Promicromonospora sp. Populi: one gene and its partner. The protein of the gene in region 1 interacts with the protein of each later gene in a pairwise test. Links are inferred from orthologs where the notes say so. Each region holds a gene or a part of one and is shown in the gene's direction. Other genes may lie near its edges.

Region 1 (11,125 bases):
CCTCCCAGTCGATGAACCGCCCGACGGCGGCGAGCTCGGAGGCATGCATGCCACCGGTGTATGTCACCGACGGCAGGGCATCCGTGATCGTCTCCGGGTACCAGGCGTAGTCGGTAGTGGGCGCGGGCATCGCGAGCACCTCGGCAAAGCCACCGCCACCGCCACCGCCACCGCTACTGCTACTGCTACTGCTACTGCTACTGCTACCGCTACTGCTACCGCTACTGCTACTGCTACCGCTACTGCTACTGCTACTGCTACCGCCACTGCCACCTGGGTCGGCCGTACCTGGGCCGGCGCACGCCGTCAGCAGGACGGTGGAGAACACCGCGGAGAACAGGCCGACGATCGGCGGGGAGAACATGGTCCGGCGCATCTCGGTCCTCCGACCGGTAGAGAACTGCTACATCGTCGCTGCCACGCCTTCTGACACGGCCTCGATTGGATCTTCCCCCTTGCCTCCACTCTGTGCCGAGCGCCACTGCGCTTGCACACCACCCGACAACACGTCCTGGAGCCGCCGAACCTAGACTGACCAGGTGCGTCTTCTCTTCGCAGGAACCCCCGAACCCGCCGTCGCCTCCCTGGAGGCCCTGATCGCCTCGCGCCACGAGGTCGTCGCCGTCCTCACACGCGCAGACGCGCCGTCGGGCCGCGGCCGCAAGCTCACACCCAGCCCCGTGCGCGCCCGCGCAGAGGAAGCCGGGATACCGGTCATCACCGACGTCCCACGCGGCGACGAGTTCATCACCAGACTGCGCGAGCTCGAGATCGACGCCGCCCCCGTAGTCGCATACGGCCACATCCTGCGACCCGCCGTCCTCGCCGTACCCCGCCACGGCTGGATCAACCTGCACTTCTCCGTACTGCCCGCCTGGCGCGGCGCCGCACCCGTGCAACGCGCCGTCATCGCCGGCGACCAGGTCACCGGCGCCACCACCTTCCTCCTCGACGAAGGCATGGACACCGGCCCCGTGCTCGGCACCGCCACCGAGACCATCCGCCCCACCGACACCACCGGCGACCTCCTCGGCCGCCTCGCAATCTCCGGCGCCGAGCTCCTCGTCGCCACCCTCGACGCCCTCGAGGACGGCACCATCCAGCCCCAGCCCCAGCCCACCGACGGCATCTCGCTGGCCCCCAAGCTCACCACCGACGACGCCCGCGTGACCTGGACCGACCCGGCGCTCGCGGTCGACCGGCAGGTGCGGGGCTGCACGCCCGCGCCGGGGGCGTGGACCACGCTGCCGGGGTTCGACGCCGACAGCAGCGCCCGCCTCGGCCTCGGCCCGGTCTCGCCGCGGCCAGAGATCACCGACCTGACGGCAGGCGAGGTGCGTGCGCTCAAGCACGAGGTCCTGGTCGGGACGGCGACGCACGCCGTCGCGCTCGGGGAGGTGCGGCCCGTCGGCAAGAAGGCGATGCCCGCACCGGACTGGGCCCGCGGCGCCGGCCGCGCGCTTGTCGAGGCCGGCCTCGTGCTCGGGGCGAGCCCGGCGTCACCGCCCGCGACGGCGGCCCCGCCCGCGTCCTCGACGAGCACGGCGCAGGTGTCGGCATGAGCGGGTACGACGGCGACCGTGGTTCGGCAGGCGGTGACGGTTCGGTAGGCGGTGGCTCGGCGGGCGGCGGCGCGCGTGATGGTGGCGCGCGTGACGACAGCCGGGGCTTCGACCCCCGGCGCAACGACTCCGGCCGCCAGCGCTCGGCGTCCCGGTCTAGGGGCGACCGGTCCCGCACCTCGCAGGCTCCCTCGGAGCGGCGCAAACGCACCGACCCGGCGCGGATGGCTGCCTTCGACGTGCTGCGCGAGGTCGACGAGGCGGACGCATACGCGAACCTGGTGCTGCCCCCGCTCCTGCGTGAGCGGCACATCCGCGGTCGCGACGCCGGCTTTGCGACCGAGCTCGCCTACGGCACCCTGCGCCTGCGCGGCCGGTACGACGCGATCCTGGCGACGTGCGTGGACCGGCCCCTGCCCGGGCTGGACGCGGCGCTGCTGGACGTCCTGCGCCTCGGCGCCCACCAGCTCCTCGGGATGCGCGTGCCCGTGCACGCGGCGGTCTCCGAGACGGTCGGCCTCGCGCGCAACCGGGTCGGCGCCGGCCCTGCGCAGATGGTGAACGCTGTGCTGCGCCGCGTGTCGGAGCGGCCGCTGGAGGAGTGGCTGGCCGTGCTCGAGAAGGAGGCGCCGGACGCCCTGACGGGCCTCGCCGCCACGGAGTCGCACCCGCTGTGGATCGCCCGCGCGATGCGCGAGGCGCTGGCCGGCAACGGGCGGAGCGTGGACGAGATCGGCGAGCTGCTGGCCGCGGACAACGTCGCGCCACGCGTCACCCTGGTCGCGCGGCCGGGCTTGGTCGATGCGTCCGACGACGACGCCTGGGGCGACGTCGACCTCGTTGCCGGCCGGTGGGCGCCTACCGCACTGCGGCTGGAGGGTACGGACCCGGGGGCGATCCCCGCGGTGCGGGACGGCCTGGCGGGAGTGCAGGACGAGGGCTCGCAGCTCGTCACGCTTGCTCTGGCGGGCGCGCCGCTCGTGGGCGGGCTGGTCGGGGATGGTTCGGCCGCTGCGGACGAGACAGAACGTGCGGACGGTGCAGCGGATGCAGGCGGTGCCGCGGGTGCTGGCGGTGGGGCGGGTGCTGGCGGTGGGGCGGGCAGGGACGTGCGCTGGCTCGACCTGTGTGCGGGCCCCGGCGGCAAGGCAGCGCTGCTGGGAGCGCTGGCCGCCCAGCGTGGCGCGCGGCTGGTCGCCAACGAGGTGGCGCCGCACCGTGCCCGCCTCGTGGCCAACGCCCTGGCCGCACTGCCCGACTGCGCGGTCGAGGAGGTGCGCACCGGCGACGGCCGGGACATCGGCACCGAGGAGCCGGGGGCGTACGACCGGGTCCTCGTCGACGCGCCGTGCACCGGGCTGGGGGCACTCCGACGTCGGCCCGAGAGCCGGTGGCGGCGGACGCCGTCGGACCTCGCTGCCCTCACCTCGCTGCAGCGAGAGCTGCTCGCCTCGGCACTGGACGCCGTCCGGCCCGGGGGAGTGGTGGCCTACGTGACCTGCTCGCCGCACCTTGCCGAGACACAGCTAGTGGTCACCGACGTACTGAAGAAGCGCACGGACGTCGAGCGGCTCGACACGCCGGCCGTGGTGCGCTCGGTGGTGCGGGCCGGTGCAGGGGACGAGATCCCGCTGGCGGACCGTGACGACGTGCAGCTCTGGCCGCACGTCCACGGCACGGACGCGATGCACCTGACCCTGCTGCGCCGGACGGTCTGAGCCGGGGGCTTGGTCAGACGCCCGCCGGCGGCCACACCCCGATGATCACGGCCATGACCAGGATCGTGACCAGCTCGTGCGCCAGGTTCAGGGTGGTGAGCGCGGGCGGGCGGCCCTCGAAGGCGTCGTGCGTGATCATGCGCGCCGCCGTGAATCCGATCCAGAGCAGGACGGCCGTGACGACGGCAGCCGTGAAGAAGGCGCCCTGGTAGAACTCCCACGCGATGTAGACGGAGCCCGCCAGCACCCAGGACGTCAGGAAGCTGACGATGACCGTCGTGACGATGGGCCAGATCCCGGCCGCCTCGGCGGCCTTCGGGTCGACCTTCGCCAGGCGCATCCAGCGGGTGCCGAACACCTTGGGCGTGTACCAGATCGAGCCCACCACCAGCGTGGACAGGGTGGCCACGACCACTGCCCAGTAGTTCACCTCGGGGATCATCTTTGCTCCCGGTCCGTTGGGCGTGCGCGGTTCGGCGGTGCGAAGGAGTTTCAGCGGGAATCGCGCCCTAGGCTGGCATCATGGCAGCACTCATCGCCCCCAGCATCCTTTCGGCGGACTTCGCGAACCTCGAGCGGGACCTCGGCCGGATCGCCGACGCGGACTACGCGCACGTCGACGTCATGGACAACCACTTCGTGCCGAACCTGACGCTGGGGCTGCCGGTGTTCGAGCGCCTCGCCAAGGTGTCTCCGATTCCGCTGGACGCGCACCTGATGATCGAGAACCCCGACCTCTGGGCGCCCGCGTTCGCCGAGGCGGGGGCGGCGTCGGTCACGTTCCATGCGGAGGCCGCGCAAGCGCCCGTCCGCCTGGCTCGGGAGCTGCGGAAGCTCGGTTCGCGGGCGGGCATCGCGCTGCGGCCGGCCACCCCCGTGGAGCCCTACCTGGACCTGCTGACGGAGATCGACATGATCCTCGTGATGACCGTCGAGCCGGGGTTCGGCGGGCAGTCGTTCATCGAGGGCACGCTGCCCAAGATCCGGCGCGCCCGGGAGGCCGTGAGCGAGTCCGGCCTCGACGTCTGGATCCAGGTCGACGGGGGAGTGTCTCGCGAGACGATCGAGCGCGCGGCCGAAGCCGGGGCGAACGTCTTCGTCGCGGGCTCCGCGGTGTTCGGGGCCGAGGACATCCCGGCCGAGATCGCGGCGCTCCGCGAGCTGGCGGCCAAGCACATCCACTGACGGGGTGGGCCGACGCCGGCCTGGTGCTTGCACGGTGAATGTTGGCGGATAGCTGCTCGGTGTCAGGCGACGCTTTCCACAACGATTAATAGTGTGCCAAGCGCGGTTCGACAAACTCGTACCTTTGGCCGATACGGTCGCCAGACCAGCCCCATAGTCTGGGGCCGTGCCCTCAGACCGACCCGTTCCAAGCCGCCGGACGCCGCTCGCCCGAGCGCGCCACGCCTGGTCCGCGGCCTGGGACGAGCCGCCGCCCGCCGATCCGCCGGTGCGCGTATGGCGGGACTCGGCACTGGTTGGGGTGCTGGTCCCGGCCCTGGTGATCGAGGGTCTGCTGCGGCCTGAGCTGCCGTGGCGCTGGCTGCAGGTGGCCGCGGCACTGGTCCTGGTGCCGACGCTGCTCTGGCGTCGGACGCACCCGTTGTTTCCCGTGGTGGCCACGACGGTGGTGTCGACTGCCCTGATGCTGGTCATGGGCAACGACGGCGACCTGATCACGGCGGTTTACGGCGCCGTCCTGGTCTACGCGCTGTTCAGGTGGGGGAGTGGGCGGCAGGCCCTGATCGGGGCTGGGCTGCTCGTCGGGGGGCTTGGCTTGACGTGGGCACTGGGACACGCCACGAGTGCTGACACGATCGGTGGGGCGTCGGTCGTCGCGATGCTCGCCGCGACGGGGCTGGCGGTCCGCTTCCGGTCTACGGCCCGGGAGCGTGCGCTCACGCAGGCGCGGGCCCAGGAGCGGGAGCGCATCGCCAGAGACATGCACGACGTCGTGGGACACCACGTCTCGGGCATCGCCGTGCGGGCCCAGGCCGGCCTCGCCCAGGCCGAGGCGCTACGGCGCGGTCTTGGCGGCGAGCACGGCCGAGACGACGGCGGCACTGGGGACGACGGCGACGGCGGGGACCGCTTGGCGAGCCTCGACGACGACCCGTTGGTGGCGGCGCTCCGGGTCATCGAGGCCGAGGCAAGGAACACCCTCGTCGAGATGCGTGCCCTGGTCCGCACGCTGCGCGAGGACGAGCAGGGCCCGGACGGTGCGGCGCGAGTGCGCGTCTTTATCTCGCCCGCCAGCGCTGCTGCCAGAAACATAGCCAGCGGCGGCACCAGCGCCGATGACGGCATTGGCAATGGCACCGGCGAGCTCGGCCCGCGGGCCGCCGACGTCGTCCGGCTGGCCGCCGGGCCGCCCTCTCCCGTGATCGTCACGGTCCGAGGTGAGGTCGGGAGCGTCCGGGACGACGTCGGTGCGGCGGCCTACCGCATCGCGCAGGAGTCGGTCACCAACGCGCGCCGTCATGCACGCGGGCTGACGCGGATCGATGTCGGCCTCACGGTCGCCGGGGGAGCCCTCCGGCTGCGCGTCTGCGACGACGGGGAGCCGCTGACCGAGCCGTTCGTGCCGGGCAACGGGATCGCCGGGATGCGGGCCCGCGCCCAAGAGCTGGACGGTGACCTCACCGTCGGTCCAGAGCTGCCGGAGCAGCTAGGGCAGTCAGGGCGGCGGGGCCTTGCGGAGCAGCCCGTGCAGCCGGACCTGGTAGAGCGACCGGACGTCGCGGGCGGCTGGGTCGTCGAAGCAGCCCTCCCACTGGCGGGCAGGCGCCCATGACCGGTCCGACACCCAGTCCAAGGCAGGAAGACCCGGCGGCCCGCGCCCTGACGGTGCTGGTCGCCGACGACCAGGAGATCGTGCGCACCGGGCTCAGCATGATCCTCGGGGTCCAGGACGGGATCGAGGTTGTCGGCGAGGTGGCCGACGGCGCCGCCGCCGTCGAGCTCGCCCAGCGGCTGCGTCCCGACGTCTGCCTGTTCGACATCCGGATGCCCGTCATCGACGGTATCGAGGCGACCCGGATGCTGGCCGGCCCAGGGGTCGCCGACCCGCTCGCCGTCGTCGTCATCACGACGTTCGACCTGGACGAGTACGTCTATGCGGCGCTGCGCGCGGGCGCACGGGGGTTCCTGCTGAAGGACGCCGGGCCGGCACTCCTGGCCCAGGCTGTGCGCGCCGCCGCGAACGGCGATGCCCTCATCGCGCCGAGTGTGACGACACGTCTGCTCAGGGCCTTCGCTGACGTCGGACCGGCGGCGCCGCCCACACAGCCGCTCGACCCGTTGACGGCGCGCGAGGAAGAGGTGCTCCGGGCCGTCGCGCGCGGTCGGACCAACACCGAGATCGCGCACGAGCTGTTCGTCACCCTGAGCACGGTCAAGTCGCACGTCGCGAACCTGATGACGAAGGTCGGCGCGCGCAACCGCGTCGAGGTCGCGCTCTGGGCCTACGACACCGGGCGCGTGCGGACCGGGCCCTCCTGACCTGGCTCGGTCGCACAGCTCGTACTTTCGGCCGGACGATTCCCGTCCACGGGCCCATGACCAGCCCGCATGCCGCCGGGCACGCTCGACCCATGACAACTTCCCAGCTGATGACCAAGCCCGCCGGCCGCCGCGAGTGGCTCGTACCGGCGGGGCTCCTCCTCCTGGCGGCCGTCCCGGCCCTTGCCGGCTCCGTGCGGCTCACCGAGCTGGCCTCCGATCCCGTGGTCACCGCGGACAACGCGCGCTTCGTGACCCAGCCGCTGCCCGTTGTCGTGCACATCATCTGCGTGACGACGTACAGCATGCTCGGCGCGTTCCAGTTCGTACCGAGCCTGCGCCGACGGCGCTGGCACCGGCTGGCCGGACGTGTCCTCGCGCCGGCGGGCCTCGGTGTCGCACTGTCGGGCCTCTGGATGACGGCGTTCTACGACCTGCCGGCCCACGACAACATGGTCGTCAACGGGGCGCGCTACGTAGTCGGCACCGCCATGGCCGCGTCGATAGCCCTGGGTGTGCGGGCGGCGCTGCGCCGCGACTTCGTGAACCACCCGGCCTGGATGATGCGGGCCTACGCGCTGGCCATGGGCGCCGGGACACAGGCGCTGCTGCTCGGACCGTACACGGTGATCGTCGGCAGTATGGGCACCGTGGCCTACACGACCGGGATGGTGCGTGGGTCATCAACGTGGCCTTCGCCGAGTGGCTGATCCGACGGCGCAGGACGGGTCGCGGGACGGGTCGCGGGACGGGAGGAACGGCTCGGCGCACGGGGTGAGGCAGGGTGTGACGCAGGCCATGTCGGCGTCCCGCATGCCATATGGCATGCTGACGAGCAGCAGTACGCACACACGTGCTCCGGGGTCGGTGTAATTCCGAGCCGGCGGTTATAGTCCGCGACCCGTACGTCCGCAAGGACGGCCGGTTGACCTGGTGGAACTCCAGGACCGACGGTGAAAGTCCGGATGGGAGGAGCCACGTGCGGCGCCGTGCGTCCCCTGGACGTGCGGTGCCGTGACGTCGTATGCGCGGGCAGGGCCGGTGACGGTCACGTCCGTGCACCCGTCGTCCACCCCCGGAGCGCCGAAGCTCGGGGGAGGACCGCATGACCCAGGCATCGCACGACCGCGCTGCGGCGTACGCGGGACCACGCACCGGCACGCCCGCCGGACCGCGCGCGCTTGAGAGCGCCATGCGCCGCGCGCTGAGCCTCGCCGCGCATGGTCCCGCGTACGGGCCCAACCCCCGCGTCGGGTGCGTGCTCCTGGATTCCGACGGACGCACGGTCGCCGAGGGCTTCCATCGCGGTGCGGGCACGCCGCACGCGGAGGCGGCGGCCCTGGCCGACGCTCGTTCGCGCGACATCGACCTGCGAGGCACGACGGCGGTGGTGACGCTCGAACCGTGCGCCCACCACGGCCGTACTGGGCCGTGTGCCGACGCCCTGATCGAGGCTGGCATCGCCGTCGTGCACGTGGCCGTGCCCGACCCGAACCCGCTGGCGACGGGCGGCGCGGACCGGCTCCAGGCCGCCGGGATCGAGGTGACCACCGGCCTGCTCGCCGACGAGGGCGAAGACCTGCTGCGGCCGTGGCTGCACGCGATCCGCACCGGCCGCCCGTATGTGACCCTGAAGCTCGCGACCAGCCTCGACGGCCGGGTGGCGGCAGCCGACGGCACGAGCCGCTGGATCACCGGTCCTCAGGCCAGGGCCCACGCCCACACGATCCGCGCCCAGGTTGACGCCATCGCCGTCGGCTCGGGGACCGCCCTGATCGACGACCCGTCCCTGACCGCGCGCACGGCGGACGGCGGCCTCTTCGAGCACCAGCCGCTCCGGGTGGTGCTCGGCCGCCGCACGGTGCCCGACGACGCCCGCCTGCGCGGGCCCGGCGGACCCCTGTTGCACCTGCCGGAGCGTGACCTCGACGTCGTGCTGCGGGAGCTCGGCGAGCGAGAAGTGCGACACGTGCTCGTGGAGGGCGGCCCGACCCTGGCGACCGCACTGCTGGCCGCCGACGCCGTCGACGAGCTCCACGCGTACATCGCGCCGGTGCTGCTCGGCGCGGGCGCCACCGCCGTCGGCGACCTGGGCGTCACGACCATCGGCGAGGCGGCTCGGTTCGCCACCCAGGACGTGACCCGGCTGGGCGACGACGTGCTCCTGATCGCACGCCGCGCCGGGCTTGCCCGCGCGAGCACGGACCAGCCTGATGCGGGCCGGACCGGCGTCGACCGGCCCGTACCGCAGCAGCCCAGTAGCAGTTCGACCAGCACCAACCAGTCACACCAGAAGGAGATCTGATGTTCACCGGAATCGTTGAGGAGCTCGGCTCCGTCGTCGCGCTCGACCGGCCTGGCGGCACCGGCACCGGCCTTGAGGCGGGGACCGCGCCCGACGCGGTACTGACGGTCGCGGGCCCGCTCGCGACGTCGGACGCCCGCCCCGGCGACTCGATTGCCGTCGACGGCGTCTGCCTCACAGTCACGGCGGTGCTGCCCGGGGACGGGGACGGCGGCGCTGCGTTCGTGGCCGAGGTGATGCCCGAGACCCTGCGCCGCACCTCGCTCGGTGCCCTCGTGCCGGGCGCGGCGGTCAACCTGGAGCGCGCCCTTCCGGCGAACGGCCGGCTCGGCGGGCACGTGGTCCAGGGGCACGTCGACGGCGTCGCGACGCTGGTGGGCCGCACGCCTGGACCGCGCTGGGACGATCTCGAGTTCTCCGCGCCCGCCGCCCTGACCCGGTACGTCGCGGAGAAGGGCTCCATCGCGCTGGCGGGGGTCTCGCTCACCGTGACCTGGGTGTCGGACGACGGCTTTGGCGTGTCGCTCATCCCGACCACGCTCGCCGCGACGACGCTGGGCCGGCTGGTCCCGGGCGACGTCGTCAACGTCGAGGTGGACGTGCTCGCGAAGTACGTGGAGCGGCTCCTGGCGACGACCGGGACGAGCGGCAGGGACGCCGAGGGCGCTACGGCTGCGGCGGCTGCGGCGAGCGATCTGACGACGGGAGTTGCCCGATGAGTGCGGTGCGCATCGATAGCTCGGTAGACCCGGGGGCGATCAACACGGATCTGGTGGAGCGCGCGTTCGCCGAGCTCGCCGCCGGCCCGTCCTGGTGGCCGACGACGCCGGCCGGGAGAACGAGGTCGACGTTGTCCTGGCCGCGAGCACTGCTACGGCCGAGTGGGTGGCGTGGACGGTGCGGCACTCGTCGGGGTACCTGTGCGCGCCGATGCCCGCACACCGCGCGGACGCGCTGGAGCTGCCGCTGATGGTGGAGCGCAGCGAGGACTCGCGGAAGACGGCGTACACGGTGTCGGTGGATGCGGTCGGCGTGACGACGGGGATCTCGGCGGCCGAACGGGCACTGACGCTGCGGGTGCTGGGTGACCCGGCATCGGGCGCGCGGGACCTGATCCGGCCGGGGCACGTGCTGCCGTTGCGGGCCCGGCCCGGTGGGGTGCTGGAGCGTGCGGGGCACACCGAGGCGGCGGTGGATCTGGTCCGGCTCGCGGGCGGCGCGGGCCGGGGGACCGGTAGTGAGCTGGGCGAGGTGGGGGCGATCGCCGAGCTCGTCCGGGACGACGGTGCGGTGATGCGGCTGCCCGAGGCGCAGGCCCTGGCTGAGGAGGCGGGCCTCGTGGTGCTGACGGTTGCGGACCTGGTGGCCTGGCGGCAGGTGCACGACCCGGTGCTGTCGCATGGCGAGCCCGGCGTCGTTGCCGAGTCTCGAGCTCGGGTGCATCGGGTGGGGGAGGCGTCGCTCCCGACGAGGTACGGGGACTTCCGCGTGGTTGCGTATCGGGACCTGCGTTCGGGTGCGGAGCACCTGGCACTGACGCCGGTGCAGACCGGGCCGGTGCTGGCCGGTTCAGCGCGGGGTTCGCTGGTGCGGGTGCACTCGGAGTGCCTGACGGGCGACGGGCTGGGCTCGCTGCGGTGTGACTGCGGTCCGCAGCTGGAGGCGTCGTTGCGGGCAGTGGCTGCTGAGGGTGGCGCGGTGGTGTACCTGCGGGGCCACGAGGGCCGGGGGATCGGGCTGGCCGCCAAGGTCCAGGCATACGCCCTGCAGGACGCCGGCCTTGACACCGTGGAGGCGAACGTGGAGCTCGGGCTGCCGGTGGACGCGCGGGAGTACGGCGCGGCGTCGGCGATCCTGGCGGATCTTGGCCTCGACGGCGTGACCCTGCTGACGAACAACCCGGAGAAGGTGGCCGGCCTGCGGGAGGCGGGCACAGACGTCGTCGGGCAGCGGGGGCTCGCGGTGGGGCGTGGGGTGCACAACCACCGCTATCTGGAGACGAAGCGGCTGGTGCTGGGGCACCGGCTCGACCTGCT
Region 2 (11,071 bases), 2.0 Mb from region 1 along the record:
ATGGCGGGCGGTCGCACGCCGATGCCGAGGAACGCCAGCACGGCCTCCGCGCCGATGACGCCGGCGATCGCCGTCGGGATCAGCGCCGTGACCGGGCCGATCGCGTTGGGCAGGACGTGTCGGAACATGATCCGCAGGTCGGACGCGCCCAGGGCGCGGGCGGCCGTGACGTAGTCGAGGTTCTTGGCCTCCAGGACGCTCGCCCGGACGTACCGGGCGTAGCCCATCCAGCCGAACAGGGTCAGCACGATCGCGGGCAGCATGATCGTGGAGAACGTGCCCGAGCCGAGGTCCACGTTCTTGAACAGGCTCAGCAGCAGCATCGCCGCCAGCAGGTACGGGATCACCAGGAAGACCTCCACGGTGCGCGACACCAGGAAGTCGACCCAGCCCAGGTAGAACCCGGCGAGCAGGCCCAGAGTCACCCCGATGACCAGCGCGGTGCCGACCACCACCAGGGCGAGCAGCAGCGACGGCCTGGAACCGTGCGCGAGCTGGGCCAGGGTGTCGCACCCGAAGGTGTCCGTGCCAAGCGGGAACTGGTTGCCGAAACCCTGCGGCCTGATCTTGGCGTCGCTGATGACGCAGTGCCGCGGGCTCACCGAGGTGAACAGCCCGGGGAACACGGCAAGCACCGTGAAGAACAGGATGATCAGGCTGGAGACGATGACGTCGGGCCGGCGGCGCAGGCTGCGCCATGCGTCCGACGCCAGGGTGCGGGACGCGGCGCCGGCGACGGCCCCGGTCGCGGCGGACGCTGCCTCGCTCATGGTGCCTCACTCATAACGGATCCTCGGGTCGAGCGCGGCATAGGCGATGTCGACGACGATCATCACCACTACCGTCACGGCGGTCAGGATGGTCACGATGCCGAGCACCAGGCCGACGTCGCTGTTCCGCACCGCGTCCCACAGGACGCCGCCCATCCCGTAGATGTTCATGATGCCCTCGGTGATGACGGCGCCGCTCAGGGCCTCCGCGAACGTGAGGCCTACGGCGGTCACCACGGGGATCGACGAGTTGCGCACCACGTGGTGCAGCACGACGCGCCCCTCGGTCAGCCCCTTCGACCGCGCGGTCCGCACATGGTCACCGGTGTACGACTCGAGCTGGCTCGCGCGCACCAGGCGGATGAACGCGGCCGAACCGGCCAGGCCCAGCAGGATGCCGGGCACCGCGATCGTGGCCCACGGGTGCTCCGGGTCGAACGACGGCTTGAACCAGTACGGCGGCCAGCTGTTCTCGCCGAAGGTTTCCTCGGACCAGGTGCTCAGCGGTACGGTCACGATCTCCTTGTAGACCAGGAGCAGCACAAACACCGGCAGGGCGTCGATGAGCACCGACGTCAGGCGAATGCCGTGGTCCGACGGCGAGCCACGCCACCGCGCGGCGACCGAGCCGAGCACCATGCCCAGCAGGAGCCACGTGATCGTGACCATGACAAAGAGGCGCAGCGTGTTCGGGGCGGCGCTGGCGACGATGTCCGTCACCTCGCGCCCCCGCAGGTTGGTGCCGAAGTCACCCTGCGCGTACTGGCCGAGCCGCTCGACGAACGGCCCGAAGCACGGGTTGCCGGCCTGGTCGTAGCAGGGGTCGTCGAGCCCGAACCGCTGCTCGACGGCGGCGAGCTGCGCCGCCGAGGGAATCTTGTCGCCGAAGAACGCGAGGGCGGGATTGCCGTTGAGCTGGATGGCGAGCGTCGTGAGCAGGTGCAGCACGAACATCACCAGGAACAGCATGCCCACCGCCTGCGCGACACGGCGGAGGATGTAGCGCCCCATGTGTCTCCTCAGGTAACGCCGAGTCAGTGCCGTGGTCCGACCGCGGCAATTGTTCAGCCGCCGAGTCAGTGCCGCGGTCGGACCACGGCACTGACTCGGCGTACGGGTTACTCCGTGATCGTGAGGAGGCGGACCTTGACCGCACCGCTGAACGGGTCGAGCACGACGTTGTCCAGGCGCTCGCTGTAGTACTCGGCGCCGACGTTGAACCGGAACGGGATGGTCGGGAACTCCTCGGCGAGGATCGCCTCGGCCTCCTGGTACAGGACCACCGCCTCGTCGAGGGTCGCTGCCCGGTCACCCTCCGCGAGCTTGGCCTCGAACTCCTCGCTGTACCAGCCGAAGTTGCCCGCGCCTTCCTCGCCCACGGCGTAGAAGGCCAGGTAGTTCTCGTTCAGCGGGTAGTCCGGGAACCAGTTGTTCCGGAAGATGCCGTCGAAGCCCTGCGCGGACCGGACGCTGAAGTAGTCCGGGTTCGGCGCGAGCTCGTACGGGATGCCGAGGGTGGCCTCGATGGAGTTACCGATCGCCTGGAAGTACTCGATCTCTTCCTCGTCGTCACCCAGCGAGATGGTCAGCGTCTCGCCCTCGGGCCAGCCGCCGGCCGCCTCCAGCGCGGCCTGCGCCGCCTCCGGGTCGAACGTGCACCACTCGCACGTGCCGGCCACGCCGCCGGGCACGCCGTCCGGCACGACCCACGAGTCCGCCGGGGCGGCCAGGCCGCCCGACAGGTTCTCGATGATGGTGTCGCGGTCGATCGCCATGGAGATCGCCTTGCGGAACTCGATGTCCTGCCACGGGCCGTCCTCGTACAGCGGGAAGCCGATGTAGGTCAGGGCAGCGCCCGGTGCCTGCGCGAGCCGCTCGGAGAGCTCGGGGTCCTCCTGCGCCGCGGCCAGGTCGGCCGGCGCCGGGTAGCTGACGTCGACGTCGCCGGTCTCGAAGTCGGACCAGGACGATGCACCCGAGTACTCCCGCCAGTTGATGGCGTCGATGCTCCCCGGCGTCTCGTCCAGCGGGTAGTCGGTCCAGCGCTCGGCATCGAGGGAGACACCCTGCTCCCACTCCGTGATCTGGAACGGACCGTTGCCGATCGGCATGACAGAGCAGGCTGCGACGTCGGCGAGGCACTCCTCGGCGATGGGGTAGAAGCCCGTGTAGCCGAGCATCGTGGCGAAGCCCGCGAAGGGCGCGTTGAGCGTGACCTCGAGCGTGAGGTCGTCCACGACCGTCAGGCCCGACAGCTCCTCGACGGGGCTCTCCTCGACGGTCTCGCCCTCGTCGTCGAGCTCGTCCTGCATGTCCTCGTAGCCCGCGAAGCGCTCGAAGAAGTAGTTGCTGTACAGCTCGGGGTGGCCGGCCGTGTAGTTCCAGGAGCGGGCGAACGCAGCGGCGTCGACGGGCTCACCGTTCTGGAACGTCAGGTCGGGCTTGATCGTGATGGTCCAGACGGTGTTGTCGTCGGACTCGATCGACTCGGCCACGTAGTTGTAGGGCTCCGTGGTCTCCGGGTCGTAGCGGACCAAGCCGTCGTAGACGACGTCGAGCACCCCGATGCTGTCGTTGATGCCGGAGTCGCCCGGGAAGAGCGTCTCCATGTCCTGGCTGGTCGTCAGGTTCAGGGTGACCGGTCCGTCTTCCTCGGCGGTGTCGTCCGGGGTGCACCCGGTGACGGTCAGGGCCACCACGGCCGCCCCTGCGACGAAGGTGGCGATGCGTGCTTGCCTCACTGATTTGCCTCCCAGTTGGTCTCCCCCGTCTTACGGCGGGGAGGTCTGGACCATATCGCCGCGGGAGTTGGGTCGCTCGGAAACTCCTGTTAATCGTCTGTAACGATTGACCGAGGCTCCTTGCCTTGCGCTCCTGCTCCGACGGGTCAGACCCTCAGGCCACCAGTGTGGCCTGAGGGTCTGACACTGAAGGGGGCGCTCAGGCCACCGGCATCTCCTTCACCGCGCCCTTCGCGATCCGCAGCCGGCGGGGGGCCCGCTTTGCCACCACGGAGTCGTGCGTGACCAGCACGATCGTCAGCCCCTGGTCCTTCCACAGGCCGATGATGAGGTCCACGATCTCGTCGCGGGTCTCCTCGTCGAGGTTGCCGGTGGGCTCGTCGGCCAGCAGCACCTTCGGGTTTTTCACGAGCGCCCGGGCGATCGCTACCCGCTGCTGCTGCCCGCCCGACAGCTCACCTGGCAGGTGGTCGCCCCGGTCGCCAAGCCCCAGCGACTCGAGCGCGGCCATCGCCCGTGCCGTCCGGGTCTGCCGCGCGATCCCCGACGGCACGAGCGCCGTCTCCACGTTCTCCAGTGCGGTCAGCGTGGGGATGAGGTTGAAGTTCTGGAACACGAAGCCGATGGTCTCGGCCCGTGCGGCGGTGAGCTGCGCGTCGCTCATCCCGGCGAGGTCCTGCCCGTCGAGCTGGACCTTGCCCGACGTCGGCCGGTCCAGGCCCCCGAGCATCTGCAGCAGCGTGGACTTGCCGCCGCCCGTCGGGCCCTGGACAGCGACCAGCTCGCCGTCGCCGATCGTCAGGGACACTCCCTTCAGCGCCCGCACCTCGCGCTTGCCCTGGCGGTATGTCTTGGTCAGGTCGTCGATCTGATACATGGGTCTACCTCTTCTCGGTCAGATTCACGCGAGGGAACGGAGGGCTTCGGCGGGGCGCAGCTTCGCCGCGCGCTGTCCGCCGACGACGCCGGCGAGCAGGCCACCCAGCACCGCCAGCCCGATGGCGGCCAGCACTATCCACAGGCTCACCGGTGCCTGGAGCACAACGTCGACGGCGCTGTTCGCGGCGTCGGCCATCGCACCGAAGCCGCCGCCTCCGCCGGCCGGGGGCGCGGCGCCCTCCGGCAGCGTGGCGCCCTCGGCCGCGCCCCCGCCGCCCATCCGCGGGCCGGCCATGGTGAAGCCGCCCGAGGCGCCGCTCAGCGTGATGCCCGCGAGGTTCACCACCCACACCGCCAGCGCGCCGAGCGCGAGGCCCGCTACGCCGCCGATCAGGCCCTGCACGACGGACTCGCCGGCGACCTGCCCCACCACGCGGTTCCGGCTCCAGCCGATCGCCTTGAGGGTGCCGAGCTCACGCGTGCGGCGGTTCACGCCGGAGACGGTGAACAGGATTGCGAGGCCGAACGCCGCCGCGAGCACGATGGCGCTCAGCCAGGTGCCGAGCGTGCCGACCAGGTCGGACGCCGTGGAGAGGGATCCGGTCACGCCCGCGGCGAGGTCCGACTGGGTGCTCACCGAGGCGTCGGGCAGCTCGCTCTCGATCGCGGCGGCCACGGCGTCGACGTTCTCGGCCGAGTCGACCTGTACGTAGACGTCGGTGACCTGGTCGGCGAGGTCCGCGAGGGTCTGGGCCGTGGCGAGCGGCACGTAGACGTCGGACGCCGTCGCGACGCCGTCGCCCGTCGTGGACGTGACGATGCCGACGATGTCCAGGTCTTCACCGCCCACCGTGATCGTGTCGCCGACGGCGAGCTCGGAGGTCTCGGCGTACGTGGCATCCAGGACCGCGACGTTCTCGTCGTCCGCCGCGAGGGTCCGGCCGTCGGCCACCTCGACGGTGGTCAGCGGCCCGACGGCGGCAGCGTCAGGGTCGATGCCCGTGACCGTGAACTGGTCGATCTCGAACGCGGACCCACCGCCCCCTCGTCCGCCGGCGGGCGGGGCCTCCTCCTCTGTGGTGGGTGCCTCCGCTTGTGCAGGCACCTCGCCGGCGAACGACATGTTCTGCAGGTCGAGCGTCGCGGCGACGCCAGACACGTGGTCCAGGCCGGCCACGGAGTCCAGGGCGGTGGCGGCGAACGCCGTCGACCCCATCGCGGCGGTGAGGCGGTCCTGCGAGAGGCTTTCGGTGCCTTCCTCGGTCGTCTCGCCGTCCTCCTGGCCGAACTCGAAGCGGCCGGGTCCGCCCTCGCCGCGCTCAGCGGGCTGGGTCACGGTGACGTCGGTGCCGACGCCGTATACGGACTCGAGCACCTCGGACTGCGCGTCCCTGACGCCGGTCGATACCGAGTTGACGACGATGACCAGCGCGATTGCTACCGCGAGGCCGATCGCCACCACGACGGTCTGCTTGCGTCGGTTGCGCAGCTCTCTGCGCAGATAGGTGAAGAACATGGGCTCCTGCCTGGGGTCCGGAGGGGACGTGCGGGGGAATCTGGTGTCCGCGCAGACCGCCTCGCGGGGTAGTGCCGCTGGGCCCTGGGGTCGTGGGCGAGCGGGCGGAGCGGGTGGCTCCGTGGGGCGGCCTGCGCCGGACAGCGGGAACGCTAGGTACTGCTTCTGTGGCGGCGCTGTTCCTAACCTGTGGTGACCCTGTGAACTGCGGCCCTGTGGACGGTTCCCCGCCCCGTCCCCGGACGTTCTAGGCTGAGGGCCGTAACCTCCGAGCAACATCCTTAGAAGGAGACCCCGTTGGCTAGCATCGAAGCCGTTGGAGCACGCGAGATCCTCGACTCGCGCGGCAACCCCACCGTGGAGGTCGAGATCGTCCTGGACGACGACACCTTCGCCCGTGCGGCGGTCCCGTCCGGCGCCTCGACCGGCGCGTTCGAGGCCGTCGAGCTGCGTGACGGCGACAAGTCCCGGTACCTGGGCAAGGGTGTCGAGAAGGCGGTCGCGGCCGTCAACGACGAGATCGCCCCCGAGCTCGTCGGGTACGACGCCGAGGAGCAGCGCATCATCGACCAGGTGCTCCTGGACCTGGACGGCACCCCGAACAAGGGCAAGCTGGGCGCGAACGCGATCCTGGGCGTGTCCCTCGCCGTCGCGAAGGCCGCCGCCAAGAGCTCGGGCCTGGACCTGTTCCGCTACGTGGGCGGCCCGAACGCCCACGTGCTGCCCGTGCCGATGATGAACATCCTGAACGGCGGGTCCCACGCGGACTCGAACGTGGACATCCAGGAGTTCATGGTCGCCCCGATCGGCGCACCGACCTTCAAGGAGGCGCTGCGCACCGGCACCGAGGTGTACCACGCACTCAAGTCCGTGCTGAAGGAGAAGGGCCTGAGCACCGGCCTGGGCGACGAGGGCGGCTTCGCGCCGAACCTCTCCAGCAACCGTGAAGCGCTCGACCTGATCCTCGTCGCCATCGAGCGCGCGGGCCTCAAGCCGGGCACGGACGTCGCCCTCGCGCTCGACGTGGCCGCCACGGAGTTCTTCTCCGACGGCGTGTACGCGTTCGAGGGTGGCAAGAAGACCTCGGACGAGCTCGTCGCGTACTACGAGCAGCTCGTCGCGGACTACCCGCTGGTCTCGATCGAGGACCCGCTGTCCGAGGACGAGTGGGACGCCTGGGCCGGGCTCATGGGCAAGGTCGGCGACAAGGTGCAGATCGTGGGCGACGACCTGTTCGTCACCAACCCCGAGCGCCTCGCCAAGGGCATCGAGCTCAAGGCGGCGAACTCGCTGCTGGTGAAGCTCAACCAGATCGGCACGCTCACCGAGACGCTCGACGCCGTGGAGCTGGCCCAGCGCAACGGCTTCACCACGATGACCTCGCACCGCTCCGGCGAGACCGAGGACACCACCATCGCGGACCTGTCCGTGGCGACGAACGCCGGCCAGATCAAGACCGGTGCCTCCGCCCGTGGCGAGCGCATCGCCAAGTACAACCAGCTCCTGCGCATCGAAGAGGCGCTCGACGAGGCCGGCACCTACGCCGGCCGGTCGGCGTTCCCCCGCTTCCAGGGCTGAGCCCCGGGGCCCTCGCTGCCCCTCGCCGGGAGTCCGCTTTGATCAAGCGGTTCGGCATGCTTTTCACGCGAAACGCATGCCGGCCCGCTTGGTCGGGGCGGACTTTCGCGTTCCACAGGTTCGACACACGGCGCGCCGGAGGTAATGGCGGTACAAAGGGTCGGCGAATCGGCACAATCGACCCATGCCTTCCTCACGTCGCCCGGCGCGGCCCTCGGGTGCGGCGCGCGACTCGGGTGCGCGCCCGTCGCCGGCGCCGCGCGCCGGTTCGGGCGCGGGATCCTCGGGTTCCTCGGGCGCGAAGGGTGGCGCAAAGGGCAAGGGGTCGACGCCGGCGAAGGGCAAGGGGGCGCCGAAGAAGTCCGGGTCCACACCCGCCGGGTCCGCCTCGGGGACGTCGTCCGCCCGGAAGCCCGCCACGCCGTCGTCGGCGAGCCGCCGTACCCCCGCGGCCCGCACGCCCGCACGGCCCGCCGCGCGTTCGGGTGCGGCCGCTCCGCGGGGAGCGCGTCCGACGTCGGGCAGCGGAGTGAAACGACCTACCCAGCCGCGCCGCCGCACGGTTACCGGCAGCGTGCCCCCGCCGCGCGCCGACCGTAAGCGGGGCAGCTTCGGGCTTGTGCTGCCGGAGGTCCTGACGGTCCGCGCGATGGTGCTGTCCGTGGTGGTGCTCCTCGCGGTGGTGCTGCTGCTGCCGACCGTGCGCGCCGTCGTGACGCAGCAGGCCGAGCTCCGTGACCTGCGGTCCGAGCTGAGCGAGCAGCAGGCCCAGCGGGACGAGCTCGAGACGGAGCTGACCCGCTGGGAGGACCCGTCGTACGTGATCGAGCAGGCGCGGTCGCGCTTGCGGTTCGTCATGCCGGGGGACAAGGTGTGGCGCCCGCTCGACACCGACTCCGTGCAGCCGGAGCAGCCGGAGCCCGGGGTCGTCGAGCCGTCGCCCGGAGCGTCCGAGGACGCGGCGTCGCCCTGGTACACAACCGTGTGGGACTCGCTGCGGATAGCGGGCGGCGAGTAGGCCTCGTCGGCCTGCTCCTGGGCTGGGGGACAATGGTGCGGTGAACTCCGTGATCGACACCGTGTCCGACGACGATCTGCGTGTCCTGGCCGAGCAGCTCGGCCGGGAGCCGCGGGGCGTTGTGGGCATCGCGGCGCGCTGCGTGTGCGGGCGTCCGACCGTGGCGCGCACCGCGCCCCGGCTGCCCGACGGCACCCCGTTCCCGACCGTCTTCTACCTGACGCACCCCGGAGCGGTGGCCGCCGCCTCGACGCTGGAGGCGAACGGGGTGATGAAGGAGATGACAGAGCGGCTGGAGTCCGACGAGGAGCTGGCCGCCGCGTACCGGAAGGCCCACGAGCACTACCTCGCGCAGCGCGAGGCGATCGGCCACGTGGACGAGATCGACGGCATCTCCGCCGGCGGTATGCCTACCCGGGTCAAGTGCCTGCACGTGCTGTTCGCGCACGCCCTTGCCGCGGGCCCGGGTGTGAACCCGCTCGGCGACGAGGCGCTCGCCCTGGCGCGGGACACCTGGCGCCCGGACCGCTGCACCTGCTGACCCCCGCCTTGGGCTGCGGCTGGGGGAGAATCTTCGCGTGACTTCCTCTCGTGTGGCCGCGATCGACTGCGGCACCAACTCGATCCGCCTGCTCGTCGCGGACGTCGACGACGCCGGAAACCTCACCGAGCTCGACCGCCGCATGGAGGTGGTGCGGCTGGGCCAGGGTGTCGACCGCACCGGCGAGCTCGCTCCGGAGGCGCTGGAGCGGACGCTCGCGGCGACCCGCGGGTACGCGGCGGTGATCGAGGCCGCGGGCGCGCAGCGGGTGCGGTTCGTCGCGACGTCGGCCACGCGGGACGCGCGGAACCGCGACGCGTTCTTCGACGGCGTGCGGGCCGCGCTCGGTGTCGACGTCGAGGTGATCAGCGGTGCCGAGGAGGCGCAGCTGTCGTTCCGCGGCGCCACCGGCGCCGTCGCCGAGGCACACGCGGGGCCGTTCCTCGTGGTCGACCTCGGCGGTGGATCGACCGAGCTGGTCCTCGGCACGGGCTCTGTTGAGGCGAGCTTCTCGATGGATGTCGGTTCGGTTCGGATGACTGAGCGGCACCTGCACAGCGATCCGCCGTCGGTGGGCGAGATCGACACGGCCCGCGCGGACGTGCGCGCCCACCTGGACGACGCGGCCCGCGTGGTGCCGCTCGGCAAGACCGGCACGCTGGTGGGGCTGGCCGGTTCGATCACGACCGTGACCGCGCACGCACTGGGGCTGGCCGAGTACCAGCGCGAGCGCGTGAACCAGGCGGAGCTGCCGGTCGCGGCGGTGCTGGCCTCCTGCGCCGCGCTGCTCGCCGCGCCGCGAGCCGAGCGGACCGCCATGGGTTTTCTGCACCCGGGGCGGGTCGACGTGATCGCTGCCGGGGCCCTCGTGTGGTCCGAGGTGATCACGCGGGTCGTGGCGGACGTCGAGGCCGAGGGCGGGACTCTGACCCACGTGGTGACCAGCGAGCAGGACATCCTCGACGGGATCGCCCTGTCCATGGTGTGACGGGAACCTCCGGCGGTGCTCGTCCGTTGGGGAGGCCAGAGGATCGAGGAAGTTCCTGACAGCGGCGACGACGGCGTGGTGTGCCTCACGCACACGCCGCTCTTTGTCGTGTCGATACGGGCAGGCACCGAGCGGTACTCTGGGAATCATGCCTCAGAACGACCTGACCTCGGTCAGCCATGCTTCCGATGCGGCGAGCACGCCGCGCCCGCGGAAGGTGCCGCGCATCGTGGTGCTCGGCGGCGGGTCCGTCGGCCTCTACGTGGCGCGCCGCCTGCGTAAGAAGCTGAAGAAGCGGGAGGCGGCCATCGTGGTCGTCGACCCGCGGCCCTACATGACGTACGCGCCCTTCCTGCCGGAGGCAGCGGCGGGCTCGATCGACGCCCGCGACGTTGTTGCCCCGCACCGCAAGGCCCTCAAGGGCATCGACGTGCTGCAGGGCAAGGTCACCGCCATCGAGCACGGGCGCAAGGCCGTGAAGATCCAGCCCGAGGAGGGCGACGAGTACGAGGTCACGTACGACCAGCTGGTCGTCGGCCTCGGCTCGGTCTCCCGCACGCTGCCCATCCCGGGCCTCGCGGAGGCGGCGATCGGCTTCAAGAACGTGGAAGAGGCCATCGCGGTCCGGAACCACGTCATCAACCGCATGGACGTCGCGTCCTCCACCTGGGACACGGACCTGCGCAAGCGCATGCTCACGTTCACCTTCGTGGGCGGCGGGTTCGCCGGCATCGAGGCCCTCGCCGAGATCGAGGACATGGCGCGGTACGCGACGCGGCAGTACGACACGATCGAGGCGTCCGACCTGCGGTTCGTCATGATCGAGGGCGCCGGCCGGATCCTGCCCGAGGTCACGGAGCCGATGGGCGAGTACGCCCTCGCGGAGATGAAGAAGCGCGGCATCGAGTTCCACCTCAACACGTTCCTCTCGTCCTGCGTGGACGGGCACGTGGTGACCTCGACCGGCGTCGAGTTCGACACCGACACGATCGTGTGGACCGCCGGCGTCAAGGCGAACCCGGTCCTCAAGGAGGCGTCCG

The links.
Region 2: the proteins of rpe (region 1) and eno interact in binary tests that used the Escherichia coli proteins (3 or more experiments, as listed by UniProt). The link is inferred for Promicromonospora sp. Populi from one-to-one orthologs.

The regions. Positions count from the first base shown.
Region 1 is NZ_CP163528.1:926,069-937,193, forward strand. What follows is about bases 2,698-5,633. They hold rpe (ribulose-phosphate 3-epimerase), read left to right. Parts: upstream 2,698-3,802; coding sequence 3,803-4,465; downstream 4,466-5,633. Other genes in these bases: AB1046_RS04150 (RsmB/NOP family class I SAM-dependent RNA methyltransferase), read left to right, coding at 2,698-3,280; AB1046_RS04155 (DUF1761 domain-containing protein), read right to left, coding at 3,294-3,722; AB1046_RS04165 (sensor histidine kinase), read left to right, coding at 4,632-5,633. In the rest of the region: AB1046_RS04140 (hypothetical protein), read right to left, coding at 1-130; fmt (methionyl-tRNA formyltransferase), read left to right, coding at 540-1,562; more of AB1046_RS04150, read left to right, coding at 1,559-2,697; more of AB1046_RS04165, read left to right, coding at 5,634-6,077; AB1046_RS04170 (response regulator), read left to right, coding at 6,074-6,784; AB1046_RS04175 (DUF2306 domain-containing protein), read left to right, coding at 6,877-7,494; bifunctional diaminohydroxyphosphoribosylaminopyrimidine deaminase/5-amino-6-(5-phosphoribosylamino)uracil reductase RibD, read left to right, coding at 7,977-9,089; AB1046_RS04185 (riboflavin synthase), read left to right, coding at 9,089-9,808; GTP cyclohydrolase II RibA, read left to right, coding at 9,903-11,125. UniProt on the Escherichia coli protein: Catalyzes the reversible epimerization of D-ribulose 5-phosphate to D-xylulose 5-phosphate.
Region 2 is NZ_CP163528.1:2,877,330-2,888,400, reverse strand. Bases 5,462-8,343 are described here. They hold eno (phosphopyruvate hydratase), read left to right. Parts: upstream 5,462-6,203; coding sequence 6,204-7,484; downstream 7,485-8,343. Other genes in these bases: AB1046_RS12990 (septum formation initiator family protein), read left to right, coding at 7,669-8,343; AB1046_RS13000 (ABC transporter permease), read right to left, coding at 5,462-5,906. Outside these bases: AB1046_RS13020 (ABC transporter permease), read right to left, coding at 1-770; AB1046_RS13015 (ABC transporter permease), read right to left, coding at 777-1,781; AB1046_RS13010 (ABC transporter substrate-binding protein), read right to left, coding at 1,889-3,511; AB1046_RS13005 (ABC transporter ATP-binding protein), read right to left, coding at 3,711-4,388; more of AB1046_RS13000, read right to left, coding at 4,413-5,461; more of AB1046_RS12990, read left to right, coding at 8,344-8,502; AB1046_RS12985 (DUF501 domain-containing protein), read left to right, coding at 8,543-9,043; AB1046_RS12980 (exopolyphosphatase), read left to right, coding at 9,081-10,031; AB1046_RS12975 (NAD(P)/FAD-dependent oxidoreductase), read left to right, coding at 10,180-11,071. UniProt on the Escherichia coli protein: Catalyzes the reversible conversion of 2-phosphoglycerate (2-PG) into phosphoenolpyruvate (PEP). It is essential for the degradation of carbohydrates via glycolysis.